Regions from separate parts of the Neorhizobium sp. DAR64872/K0K18 genome, predicted to be linked through region 4. Evidence: predicted binding sites of a transcription regulator. Region 4 holds the regulator's gene; each other region holds the start of a gene.
What was found. Region 4 encodes PhoB, which activates phosphate uptake and scavenging genes when phosphate is short. Its sites were predicted from a motif close to TGTCATNNANCTGTCAT; they were not measured.
Positions count from the first base shown of each region.

Region 1 (3,247 bases), 470 kb from region 4:
CTCCCGGACCGCAGTCGAAGATCGTCTCGGGCGCCGCGCGGCTGTCGCAACAGGCAACCAGGAGCGTATGCGGCTTCTGGCCGGTATCGGCGAGCGCGCGGTAGCGCTCCCGCTCGTCGCTGTAGCGACCACTCATGAAGTTACGGTAGCCCGAAAGCAGTTTTTCTGGAAATTCGCTCATGGCTCACGATTATCGTGCAGCCAGACGAGAATCAACGGCCATTGTGTGGATGGGCATGCTCTTTGAGCTTACGGCTTGCGCCTCTTAAGGGGATGCACGAGCCGGCGCATCTGGACCATCGCCATCGGCGTCGAGAGGCTGGCGGCATCCATTTCCAGCGTCAGCTCGTTGGCCCCGCGCTTTACCGAACGCGCCAGCACTTCGAACACGCTGGCAGTCGTTGTCTGCAGGGCTTTCTCTTCATCCATGCCGGACATGACGCGGGCGAGAAAAACCGCTGAGAGTAGGTCTCCGAGCCCGTTCGGGGCGTGGTCGATCAGCCGGTGTTCAGCCAGCAGCGCATGATTGCCGGTGAGATAGAGATTGCCTGTACTGCCTGTCATCATCGGCACCGCCGAGGTCACCAGCATCCGCGGCGGCCCGAGCGCGACTGCTGCCTCCATGATCGCATTGTTATCATCGAGCGGTGCACCCGAGAGCCAGGCAAGCTCGTATCGGTTCGGCGTGGCGATGGTGGCAAGCGGCAGAAGCTCGTCGCGGATTGCTTCGGCTGTCGGCTGCGGGATATAGAGCCCGCCGAGATCGCCCATCACGGGATCGCAGACATAGATAAGGTCCGGGTTGTTTCTCCGCAGCGCCTCGATCAGTCGTGCCACGGCGCGCGGCTGCGCGGCATTTCCGAAATACCCGGTCAGCACCGCCTTCACTTCGCCGAGCCATGGCGCCCGGATGAGATCGTCTATAGCCTTGTCGAAATCCGATTCGGGAAACGTCAGGCGCGTCGAAGGACCGTGCCCGGGATGCCAGGGCAGCACGACGGTCGGCATGGCCCAGACGGGATATCCCAGGGTCTCGAGCGCGAAGACGGCGGCCCGGTTACCGACCGAGCCACGGATCACATGGCTGGAAATGACGATGACCGCGCCTGAATTACCCTGCATGATGCTTGCTTTCGACGTTATCGAACCGTTGATCGGATCTCTGTGTCGGCATGTCAACAAGACGTGACACGCCTATGACAAATTCCAGCCGCAAGCACCGGTGAGACACCGCGGCAAAGCATAATGACATTGGCTGCGTTTTATCGCACGTTGAGAAAAAATTTAGGGAGAGACAGATGGCAGGCCGGCAAAACCCGAAGCGGGACAAGCAGATCGAGAAGGCGGGCAAGATTGCGGCCGCTTCCGGCATGGAGGACAATCTCGATCCCTTCCTGATCTTCAGCCGCGCCAGCAGTGACGATCTCGAAAACTACACCCCAGAAATGCTCGCCCTGTGCGCGGGACATGCCGCAAGACGGCTGAAAGCCTGGACGCGAATCAAGGCCGACATCACAATCGAAACCCTTGATGGTGTCGAGCCCGATGGAATGCCGGTTTCGATCATTACGGTGATTGATCGCAACATGCCGTTTCTGTTCGATTCGGTCATGGGTGAAGTTACGACGGCCTATCGCGACCTCACGATGGCCGTCCATCCGATCCTGGTCATCGAACCGGGCAAGCAGCCGACGCTTCACTCGAGCGAGCGACCCGGCGACCCGGCCCATCACGTCAGCCTGATCCAGATCCATGTGCCTCAGCTCAACGACGAGCAAGCCGACGGGCTGGTCGAGCGAATCCGCTTTGTTCTTAACCAGGTGCACCAGGCCATTACCGGCTGGTCCGCGATGCTCGGCGTTCTCAAAGACGCCCAGGCCCAACTCGTCAACGCTAAAAAAGGCAAGAAGGCCGATGCCGACGAGGCGTATGCTTTTCTCGACTGGCTCAGGAACGACAATTTCACCTTCCTCGGCATGCGCGAATACACCTATTCGGGCAAGGGCGCCGATGCCAAGGTGGAGCGCGGCAAGGGCAGGGGCCTCGGCATTCTGTCCGATCCGGATGTGCTCGTCCTGCGTCAGGGCAAGGATCAGGTCACGACGACGCCAGAAATCCTCGAATTTCTCGACGGCCCGGATTTCCTCATCGTCGCCAAGGCCAACGTCAAATCCGTCGTGCACCGTCGCGCCTATATGGATTACGTCGGGGTGAAGCGCTTCGACGAAAAGGGCAATGTGGTCGGCGAACTGCGCATCGTCGGCCTGTTCACGTCCACGGCCTATACCCAGTCCGTCCGCGACGTGCCGCTCTTGCGCGCAAAGATTGCCCGCATCGAGAAGAATTTCGGGTTCGACCCGGAAAGCCATTCGGGCCGCATGCTCGAAAACACGCTGGAATCCTACCCGCGCGACGATCTCTTCCAGATCGATCTCGACGTGCTCTCGAGCTTCTGCGAACAGATCATGGAGCTGAGCGAGAGGCCGCGCGTGCGCGTGCTGCCGCGTATCGACCATTTCGACCGTTTCGTTTCGGTCATAGTCTACGTGCCGCGCGAGGATTATAATTCGATCGTCCGCGAAAAGGTCGGCGCGTATCTCTGCGAAATCTTCGACGGCCACGTCTCGGCCTATTACCCGGCGTTTCCGGAAGCCCGCGTGGCCCGCGTCCACATGATCATCGGCCGCAGCGGCGGCAAGACGCCGCGTGTCGCGCAGGCAAAGCTTGAGGAGGCCGTGCGCCTCATCGCCACGCCTTGGGAGGACAGGTTCGCGTTGCTTGCGGAAGACGGACCCCGCCTGTCCGTCACCCGCGCTTTCCAGGAAGCGTTCTCTCCGGAAGAAACCTTTGCCGACCTGCCCGATATTGCCGCCTGCGCAGCGGGTGAAACAATCCGCATCGACTTCTACCGGCGCCCCGGTGACGATGCGAACACCGTTTCGCTAAAGATCTTCCACCGCGACCAGCATCTTTCCCTGTCGCGCCGCGTGCCGCTTCTCGAAAATCTCGGCTTTCACGTGGTCAGCGAGCAGACATTCGAAATCCACGCCGGCCCGCAGGCGGACCTCATCGTCCTGCACGACATGGAACTGCAGCTCGACGGTGCCCGCGAGATCGATCTTGCGCGTGAGGGACAGCGGCTCGAAGACGCGTTCCTCAAAGCCTTCGAGGGATTGACCGACAATGACGGCTTCAACCGCCTCGTTCTGCTCGCCGGACTTTTCGCCCGCGAAGTGACCGTGCTGCG
Region 1 covers NZ_CP191446.1:3,419,930-3,423,176, forward strand. The annotation lists gene ACQY1P_RS22130 (carbonic anhydrase) at 1-181, opposite strand, end outside; gene pdxY (pyridoxal kinase PdxY) at 250-1,122, opposite strand; gene ACQY1P_RS22140 (NAD-glutamate dehydrogenase) at 1,299-3,247, shown strand, end outside.
Region 1: ACQY1P_RS22140 (NAD-glutamate dehydrogenase) is a predicted target of PhoB. The motif match lies at 1,186-1,202, and genes of this name have one in related genera.

Region 2 (3,247 bases), 1.4 Mb from region 4:
TCTGTGCGGCTCTCAGAACGCGTTCGTCCTCGCCTTCTGCGAAGATGACGCGGTTTCTTTCGGCAGTCTTGGCCGCCGTGAAGATCGGCTTCATCACGAAGCCGGAGCGCCAGACGAATCGGCTAAGCTGGTCGAGATAGGCCTCGAAATCCTGGATCGGACGAGCGGCGACGCCGCTTTCGGCCGCAGCGCGTGCGACAGCCGGCGCGATGCGCAGGATGAGGCGCGGATCAAACGGCGAGGGGATCAGGTAGTCGGGGCCGAAGATCGGCGTTTCACCGGAATAGGCTTTCGCGGCGACGTCGGAGACTTCCTCGCGGGCAAGGGCTGCGATCGCCTTGACCGCCGCCATCTTCATTTCTTCGTTGATCGTGCGGGCGCCGCAATCGAGCGCACCACGGAAAATGTAGGGGAAGCAGAGGACGTTGTTGACCTGGTTGGCGAAGTCCGAGCGGCCGGTGCAGATCATCGCGTCGGGACGCTCCGCGCGGGCGAGTTCCGGCATGATTTCCGGCGTCGGGTTGGCGAGCGCCATGATCAGCGGCTTTTCGGCCATCTGCACCAGAAGTTCGGGCTTCAACACGCCCGCGGCCGACAGGCCGAGGAAGACGTCTGCGCCGGCGATATTGTCGGCCAGAACGCGGTTGTCGCTCTTCTGGGCGTAGATCGCCTTCCACTCGTCCATCAGCTCGACGCGGCCCTCATAGACCAGCCCTTCGATATCGTGGACCCAGATGTTTTCCTTCTTCGCACCAAGCGACACGAGAAGATGCAGGCAGGCAAGCGCCGCTGCACCGGCGCCCGACGTGACGATCTTGACGTTATCGATCGTCTTGCCGGCAAGCTCCAGGCCGTTGAGGATCGCGGCGGCGACAATGATCGCCGTTCCGTGCTGATCGTCATGGAAGACCGGGATGTTCATCTTTTCGCGAAGACGACGCTCGACCTCGAAACATTCCGGAGACTTGATGTCTTCGAGGTTGATGCCGCCGAAGGTCGGCTCCAGTGCCGAGATCGTCGAGACCATGGCTTCGATGCCGGGCGCGTCGATTTCGATGTCGAACACGTCGATGCCGGCGAATTTCTTGAAGAGGACGGCCTTGCCTTCCATCACCGGCTTGGAGGCGAGCGGGCCGATATTGCCGAGGCCGAGCACGGCAGTGCCATTGGAGACCACGGCGACCAGATTGGCACGCGCGGTGAATTCCGCGGCCATTTCCGGATTGTCGCGGATCGCGAGGCAAGGGGCGGCCACACCCGGGGAATAGGCAAGTGCCAGGTCGCGCTGGTTGCCGAGCGGCTTGGTGGCCTGGATTTCCAGTTTGCCGGGGCGGGGATAGCGGTGGAAGAAGAGAGCCTGTTCGTCGAGATCTCCGGTTACCGGCGATGGTTTCGGATTGTCGTGCCCATCCATGCTCTTATGGCTCCTCGTATCGATTTCCGTCCTGACATGCGAGTCCCCTCCTTACATCAATCGATCCATCGAGAAACTACAATATTTGCGATGCTGTCGGATTTTGCCGCCGGTTTCGGGTGGTCGCCGACTGCGGCGATCGCGCCCTGTCATCATCCTGAAACACGAGTTTGATTTTCGAAGGGTAGGACAAGGTAGGTAACGAAGGGACGTTTCCGTGGCCGATGCAATCGAGACAAGGCATTTCAGAACCCTGTTCATTTCGGACGTGCATCTCGGCTCCAAAGCCGCCCGCATGGACTTTCTCCTCGATTTCCTGCGCTACCACGAGGCGGAAACGATCGTGCTGGTCGGCGATATCGTCGACGGCTGGCGGTTGAAGCGCAGCTGGAACTGGCCGCAGGGCTGTAACGACGTGGTTCAGAAGCTTCTGCGCAAGGCGCGAAAGGGCACGCGGATCGTCTACATTCCGGGAAACCACGACGAATTCCTGCGCGATTTTCCCGGCATGCATTTCGGCGGTATCGAGGTCGCAGACCGGATGATCTACGAAATGGCAGACGGGCGGAAATACCTGGTACTGCACGGTGACGAGTTCGACGTCGTGGTGCGCAATGCACGGCTGCTCGCCTATCTCGGTGACTGGGCCTATGATGCGGCGATCGCCATCAATGTCGGTCTTGCAGCGGTGCGCCGCCGCATCGGCCTGCCATACTGGTCATTCTCCGCCTGGGCGAAGCTGCAGGTGAAGCACGCCGTGAATTTCATCGGCGAGTTCCAGAAGGTTGTCGTCGACGAGGCTCGTCGCAACAATGTCGATGGCATCATCTGCGGCCATATCCATCATGCTGTCATGGAAGACATCGACGGGATCCACTACGTCAACACGGGCGACTGGGTCGAAAGCTGCACGGCGATCGCCGAGCATCGTGACGGGACGCTGGAGCTGATCTCCTGGCAGAAGATCGCGAAGACCGCGGAAATCACGACGATGCCGGCACCGGAGACGATCAGGGGCATGCAGGCCGCGTAACGGCCCGACGATGCAAGGGACTCATTATCCCCAGAGGTCCGTCCGGGGCGGATAGACCAGCGATCCGTCGTATCGCAGCCCGTCCGGGCGGTCTTGCGCCAAGAGTAGCGGACCGTCGAGATCGGCGTAGTCGGCATCTTGCGCCAGAAGAACTGCGGGGGCCATGGCGAGCGACGTTCCGACCATGCAGCCGATCATGACGGCAAAGCCCAGTCGCTGCGCCTCCTCCTTCATGATCAGCGCCTCCGTCAGCCCACCGGTCTTGTCGAGCTTGATGTTGACGGCGTCGTAGCGGTTTCTCAAACTTGCAAGATCGCCGGTTGCGTGCACGCTTTCGTCAGCGCAGATCATCACCTTGCGGCGGATGGTGGCAAGGATTGCATCCTTGCCGGCTGGCAGCGGTTGCTCGATCAACGAGATACCGAGGGCGTCTGCGACATCCAGATGTCGGGCCAGATTGTCCTCCGTCCAACCTTCGTTGGCATCGACGATCAGACGCGAATCGGGCGCTGCCTGCCTCACCGCCCGCATTCGGCTTTCGTCATCGTCTGTGCCGAGCTTGACCTTGAGGAGAGGGCGGGCCGCATTCCTGCGCGCATCCTCTGCCATTGCCTCCGGCTCGCCAAGCGACAGCGTGAAGGCGGTGATCAGCGGCTTTTCGGCAGCTTCAATCATCGACGCCACCGATCGGCCAAGGCTTTTGGCTTCCAGATCCCACAAGGCGCAGTCCACCGCGTTGCGGGCGGCTCCCGGTCGCAGGCGCGTCTGCAGTGTGTGGCGATCCATGCCATCGTGCATCA
Region 2 covers NZ_CP191446.1:1,800,173-1,803,419, reverse strand. The annotation lists gene ACQY1P_RS14320 (NADP-dependent malic enzyme) at 1-1,414, opposite strand, end outside; gene ACQY1P_RS14315 (UDP-2,3-diacylglucosamine diphosphatase) at 1,632-2,447, shown strand; gene dgcA (N-acetyl-D-Glu racemase DgcA) at 2,472-3,247, opposite strand, start outside.
Region 2: ACQY1P_RS14315 (UDP-2,3-diacylglucosamine diphosphatase) is a predicted target of PhoB. The motif match lies at 1,562-1,578, and genes of this name have one in related genera.

Region 3 (3,247 bases), 820 kb from region 4:
GACCATGCGCTGCAGCCGAAAGAATTCTCGGTGTCGGACGATGCCCTGATGGCGATCAGCCAGCAGTACACGCGCGAAGCCGGCGTTCGCTCCTTCGAGCGCGAGCTGATGAAGCTCGCCCGCAAGGCCGTGACCGAGATCATCAAGGGCAAGACGAAGTCGGTCGCGGTTACCGCTGCCAACATTTCGGATTACCTTGGCGTTCCGCGTTTCCGTCACGGCGAAGCCGAAGGCGAGGATCAGGTCGGTGTCGTTACGGGTCTTGCCTGGACAGAAGTCGGCGGTGAGCTTCTCACCATCGAAGGCGTCATGATGCCGGGCAAGGGTCGCATGACCGTCACCGGCAACCTCAAGGACGTGATGAAGGAATCGATTTCGGCTGCGGCATCCTATGTCCGCTCCCGTGCCGTCGATTTCGGCATCGAGCCGCCGCGCTTCGACAAGTCGGATATCCACGTGCACGTGCCGGAAGGTGCGACGCCGAAGGACGGTCCGTCGGCCGGTGTCGGCATGGCAACCGCGATCGTTTCGATCATGACCGGCATTCCTGTTCGCAAGGATGTCGCCATGACCGGCGAAATCACGTTGCGCGGCCGGGTGCTGCCGATCGGTGGTCTCAAGGAAAAACTCCTTGCGGCTCTGCGCGGCAACATCAAGGTTGTGCTGATCCCGGAAGAGAACGCGAAGGACCTCGCGGACATTCCGGACAACGTGAAAAACGGAATGGAGATCATCCCGGTGTCGCGTATGGGCGAGGTGATCAAGCACGCTTTGGTTCGCCTTCCCGAACCGATCGAGTGGGATGGCACGGTAGAGACTCCGGTCATTGCGACAGTTGACGGTGCCGACAACTCGTCGACAACGATCGCTCACTAAGCGGTGCCTTGAAGCCGCCACGAACTGATAAAAAAGCCGGCGAAAGCCGGCTTTTTTTGTGAAAAATGCCCAAGACCCCTTGTTTTTCAGGCTTTTTCGGAGCCTTTGGGTTGCCAAGTGCCGACGCAAAACTATTGTCGGCGCCGACCAAATGAGTCGTTCCAAAACCGTTGAAAGGGTGGAAATATGAACAAGACCGAACTGGTGTCCGCAGTGGCCGAAAAAGCCGGCCTCTCCAAGGCTGATGCCGCCTCTGCAGTCGATGCCGTTTTCGAGACTGTCCAGGCCGAACTGAAGAATGGTGGCGACATCCGCCTCGCTGGCTTCGGCAGCTTCTCCGTTTCGCGTCGCGAAGCATCCAAGGGCCGCAACCCGTCCACGGGCGCTGAAGTCGATATCCCTGCTCGTAACGTGCCGAAGTTCTCGGCCGGCAAGGGTCTCAAGGAAGCTGTTAACAGCTAATCGAAAGCATCTGGCGGCTTGCCGCCATGATGCAAAACGTCTCGAAAGGCCCGGTGAAAACCGGGCCTTTTGCATTGCTGGACGCATTTGTTTTGGCCAATCCAACAGACCGTCGTTCAACGCCAAAAAGTGTCATCCGCCTGTCATGACAGTGCAGCACAAGCCGAGTGTAGTTTCACGGAGGCTTCCCATGACATTTTCGACACGCGCCGCTTTGACCGCGCTCCTCCTCGGCTCCGTTGCAGCTCCTGCCGGCGCCGAGCAAGTCTTCAACCGCATTGCATCCTTCCCGGTCGCCCAGAACCTGCCCAAGGGCGAGGACAAGGCGACCTCGTCGGAAATCATCACGGCGACCGCAGACGGCAACACGCTCATCTATTCCGATGCGCCTGGCGGCACGATCGGCTTTATCGACATCACCGATGCGAAGGCTCCGAAGGCCGCCGGGTCGGTCAAGATCGACGGCGAGCCGAACTCGGTCGCCGCAACCGGTGCGAAGGTTCTCGTCACCATCGACCGGACCAAGGACCTCACCAAGCCCGCGGGCCAGCTCGGGGTGGTCGATATCGCCTCCCGCAAGATCGAGGCCACTTGCGATCTCGGCGGCCAGCCGGATAGCATCGTCGTCTCGCCGGATGGCACGTTTGCGGCCATTGCCATCGAGAACCAGCGCGACGAAAAGCTCAACGACGGCGCTCTTCTGCAGCTGCCGGCCGGCGAATTGCAGATCGTCACCCTGAACAACGGGGTGCCCATCTGCGACAGCATCCGTCACGTCGATCTGACGGGACTGTCCACCGTCGCTCCTGAGGATCCCGAGCCGGAATTCGTCAATATCAATGCCAACGGCGAAATCGTCGTGACGCTGCAGGAAAACAATCACATCGTCATCGTCGACAGCAAGACCGCAAAGGTCACCGCCCATTTCACGGCCGGCACGGTTGATCTCGATGGCGTTGACACCAAGACCGACGGCGCACTGACCTTCTCCGGCAAGCTCACGGCCATTCCCCGCGAACCGGATGCGGTGAAGTGGCTCGGTACCGATCGTTTCGTTGTCGCCAACGAAGGTGACTACAAGGGCGGGTCGCGCGGCTTCACCATTTTCGACCGCACCGGCAAGGTTCTCTATGACGCCGGCACGTCGCTCGAATATGCCGTAGCCCGCGTTGGTCACTTCCCGGAAAAGCGTGCCAAGAACAAGGGCATCGAGCCGGAAGGCCTGGAAGCTGCGACCTTCAACGGTCAGAAGTATTTCTTTGTCCTGTCGGAACGCGGTTCGATGATCGCGGTCTACAAGGATACCGGTGCGGAACCGGAACTGGTGCAGCTTCTGCCCTCGGGCATTTCGCCTGAAGGTGCCGTTGCCATTCCCGGCCGCAACCTGCTCGCCTCCGCCAACGAAGCCGATCTCGACGAAGATGGCGGTGCCCGCTCGCATGTCATGATCTACGAGCTTGGCGAAGGCGAAAAGGCCTATCCGATGCTGGTCTCCAAGGATGTCGACGGCAAGCCGCTCGGCTGGGGCGCCATGTCGGGCCTCGTCGGTGATGCGGAAAAGGACGGCATTCTCTATGGCGTGAGCGATAGCGTCTATGCCATGCAGCCCTCGATCTTCACCATCGACGCCACCAAGAAGCCGGCCGAAATCACCAGTGTCGTGCGTGTGACCCGCAACGGTCAGCCGGCCCAGAAACTCGATATTGAAGGTATCGCACTCGACGGCAAGGGCGGCTTCTGGCTCGCTTCCGAAGGCGACAGTGCCAAGTTCGTCGGTCACGGCATCTACAACGTCAGCGCCAAGGGCGAGATCAAGTCCGAGATCGCGCTTCCGGCAGAACTTCTGGCAGGTGAAACCCGCTTCGGTCTCGAAGGCATCACCACAACCGGTTCCGGCGACGACCTGACA
Region 3 covers NZ_CP191446.1:1,190,638-1,193,884, forward strand. The annotation lists gene lon (endopeptidase La) at 1-876, shown strand, start outside; gene hupB (DNA-binding protein HupB) at 1,063-1,338, shown strand; gene ACQY1P_RS11170 (esterase-like activity of phytase family protein) at 1,529-3,247, shown strand, end outside.
Region 3: ACQY1P_RS11170 (esterase-like activity of phytase family protein) is a predicted target of PhoB. The motif match lies at 1,469-1,485, and genes of this name have one in related genera.

Region 4 (3,247 bases):
TCACCGGCAAGATCACGCTCGACGGCGACGATATCTACGACAAGGAAATCGACGTCGTGGAGCTGCGCGCCCGGGTCGGCATGGTGTTTCAGAAGCCGAACCCGTTCCCGAAGTCGATCTACGAGAACATTGCCTACGGTCCCCGCATCCACGGCCTTGCCCGCGGCAAGACGGAAATGGACGCGATTGTCGAGGCAAGCCTGCAGCGCGCCGGCCTCTGGGCAGAAGTCAAGGATCGCCTGCATGAAGGCGGTACCGGCCTTTCCGGCGGTCAGCAGCAGCGCCTTTGCATCGCCCGTGCGATCGCCGTTTCGCCTGAAGTCATTCTGATGGACGAGCCGTGCTCGGCACTCGACCCCATCGCCACGGCCAAGGTCGAGGAACTGATCCACGAACTGCGCGCCAACTACACGATCGTGATCGTCACCCACTCGATGCAGCAGGCAGCCCGCGTTTCACAGCGCACGGCAATGTTCCATCTCGGCCATCTGGTCGAGGAAAACGATACCGACAAGATGTTCACCAATCCGGATGACCAGCGCACCCAGGATTACATCATGGGCCGCTTCGGCTGATGCGGGCGCAGAGCCCGTCAGCCGCAACTGCAGACATCAAGGATCAGACACATGGTTTCGACCCATATTCTCTCGGCCTATGACGAGGAACTGAAATACCTGAACCGCCGGATCTCCGAAATGGGCGGCCTGGCGGAGCAGATGTGCGGTGATGCCGTGCGTGCGCTCGTCAACTCCGACTCCGCACTGGCCCAGAAGGTCATCTCGGACGACGTCATTCTCGACCATGCCGAGCGCGATATCCAGGACAAGGCGATCGTCACCATCGCCAAGCGTCAGCCGATGGCGGCCGACCTTCGCGAGATCATCGGCACGCTGCGCATCGCAGCAGACCTGGAACGCGTCGGCGACCTTGGTAAGAACACCGCCAAGCGCGTGCTCGCCGTGCAGGGAACAGGCGTCCCGCGCAAGCTCGCCCGTGGTTTGGAGCATCTTTCCGAACTGGCGCTGGTGCAGCTCAAGGACGTTCTTGATGTCTTCGCCAACCGCTCTGCGGAAAAAGCCGAGATCATCCGCCAGCGCGATGAAGAGATTGACGCGATGTACACCTCGCTGTTCCGCGAACTCCTCACCTACATGATGGAGGATCCGCGCAACATCACCACGTGCACCCATCTCCTGTTCTGCGCCAAGAACATCGAGCGCATCGGCGACCACGCGACCAATATCGCCGAGACCATCTACTACATCGCGACCGGCGCACAGCCGGAGGGCGAACGTCCGAAAGACGATACGTCCAACATGCTCGGCTCCGCCGGGACATGATGCAGCTCGCCCGAAATCGCCCGCCGGTTTCGGGACGATAACTGCCAAAACCAATGACCTGAAGCAGCGCGAGCGGATCTGGCGGATCTAAGTGCAGTTCGGGACGAGTGACGGAGCAAGTCGGAATGCAGCCGAAGATCGCAGTCGTGGAAGACGAAGAGGCCCTCAGCGTCCTCCTTCGGTATAACCTGGAGGCCGAGGGTTACGAGGTCGATACCGTGCTTCGCGGTGACGAAGCGGAAATCAGGCTTCAGGAGCGCGTTCCGGATCTTCTCATTCTCGACTGGATGCTGCCGGGCGTTTCAGGCATCGAACTCTGCCGTCGCCTGCGTATGCGGCCGGAGACGGAACGCCTGCCGATCATCATGCTGACGGCGCGCGGCGAAGAAAGCGAGCGCGTTCGCGGGCTTGCCACCGGCGCAGACGACTATGTGGTCAAGCCGTTTTCGACACCGGAGCTGATGGCCCGCGTCAAGGCGATGCTGCGCCGTGCCCGACCGGAGGTGCTTTCGAGCGTCCTCAAATGCGGCGATATCGAACTCGATCGCGAAACCCATCGCGTTCACCGCAAGAGCCGCGAAGTTCGCCTCGGGCCGACAGAGTTTAGACTTCTGGAATTCCTGATGGCCTCGCCCAGCCGCGTCTTTTCGCGCTCGCAGCTGCTCGACGGCGTCTGGGGCCATGACATCTATGTCGACGAGCGTACCGTCGACGTGCATGTAGGGCGCCTCCGGAAGGCGCTCAACTTTTCCAACATGCAGGACGTCATCCGCACGGTCCGCGGTGCCGGCTACTCGATGGAAGCCTGAGCACCGCGTCTCCTAGCCGGCAGCGTCATGGCAATCACGCCGGTCACGACGCAGGCGAGACCGAGCCAGGCTGTCGAGGCAAGTGTTTCGCCGAGAAACACGACGCCGATGCCAACGCCGATCGGCACCCGCAGATAGGCCTGCGCCGTCGTGCCGACGGAGCCCAGCGTCTGGACCAGCCGGAAATAGATGACGAAGGCCAGCGCCGTCGAAAATACCGCCAGCGCCAACAGGGCGAGCATGGAATCGGCGCTGGGCGTCAGCGTCCAGGGCCGATCGACCACGAGGCTCACGGGAATGAGGATGGCCGCCCCTGCAATCAGCGATCCCGCGGCGGGCATCATCGGGTCCAATCCTTTAAAATTCTTGCCGAAGATGGCAGCCGCCGCATAGCAGATCGTCGCCGCCACGATGGCGAGTTGCGCCCAGAGGTTCTCGCCCGAGCCGGCAAGCGCCTCCATGCCGACGATCAGGCATATGCCGACAATGCCTGCGGCAACTCCAAACAGCTTGGCCGCAGAGACGCTTTCATGGCGGGTGATCAGCGCCGTCAACAGAAAGGCGAAGATCGGCGTCGTTGAACTCAAGATGGTGGCAAGGCCCGCATCGGTCGTCTGTTCGGCCCAGGCGATGAGGGTGAAGGGGACCGCGCTGTTGAGGCAGGCCTGAACCGTGAAAAGCTTCCAGGTCTGCCGGTCGGTCGGCAGCTTCAATCCGCGAAGGCGTAGTGCCGCAGCGAGAATGAGCCCGGCGACCAGTGTTCTGACGGCAATAAAGGTGACAGGCGAAATCGTCTCCACACCGACTTTGATCAGCGTGTAGGACGCGCCCCAAAGCGTCGCGAGCGTGAGGAGCAGCAACAGATCCGTTGCCATGCTTGTTTTGGTGTCCGCCATTCCAGTTCCTATCCCCATCCATGCAATCTCCGCCCGCTCTTAGCGGAGAGAGGAAAAGAAATGCTTCGGCGACGGCCGAACCGTTGATCGCTGACGGCAAAGTTTTCCGGTGCTAGAACTGGATCATGTCCAATATGGTTTCAGGAAATACGATTGCGGAAGTTGCAAGCCTGATCGGCGATGTCGCGCGCGCCAACATGCT
Region 4 covers NZ_CP191446.1:374,666-377,912, forward strand. The annotation lists gene pstB (phosphate ABC transporter ATP-binding protein PstB) at 1-575, shown strand, start outside; gene phoU (phosphate signaling complex protein PhoU) at 627-1,340, shown strand; gene phoB (phosphate regulon transcriptional regulator PhoB) at 1,466-2,149, shown strand; gene ACQY1P_RS07305 (DMT family transporter) at 2,131-3,045, opposite strand; gene ACQY1P_RS07310 (ArsR/SmtB family transcription factor) at 3,171-3,247, shown strand, end outside.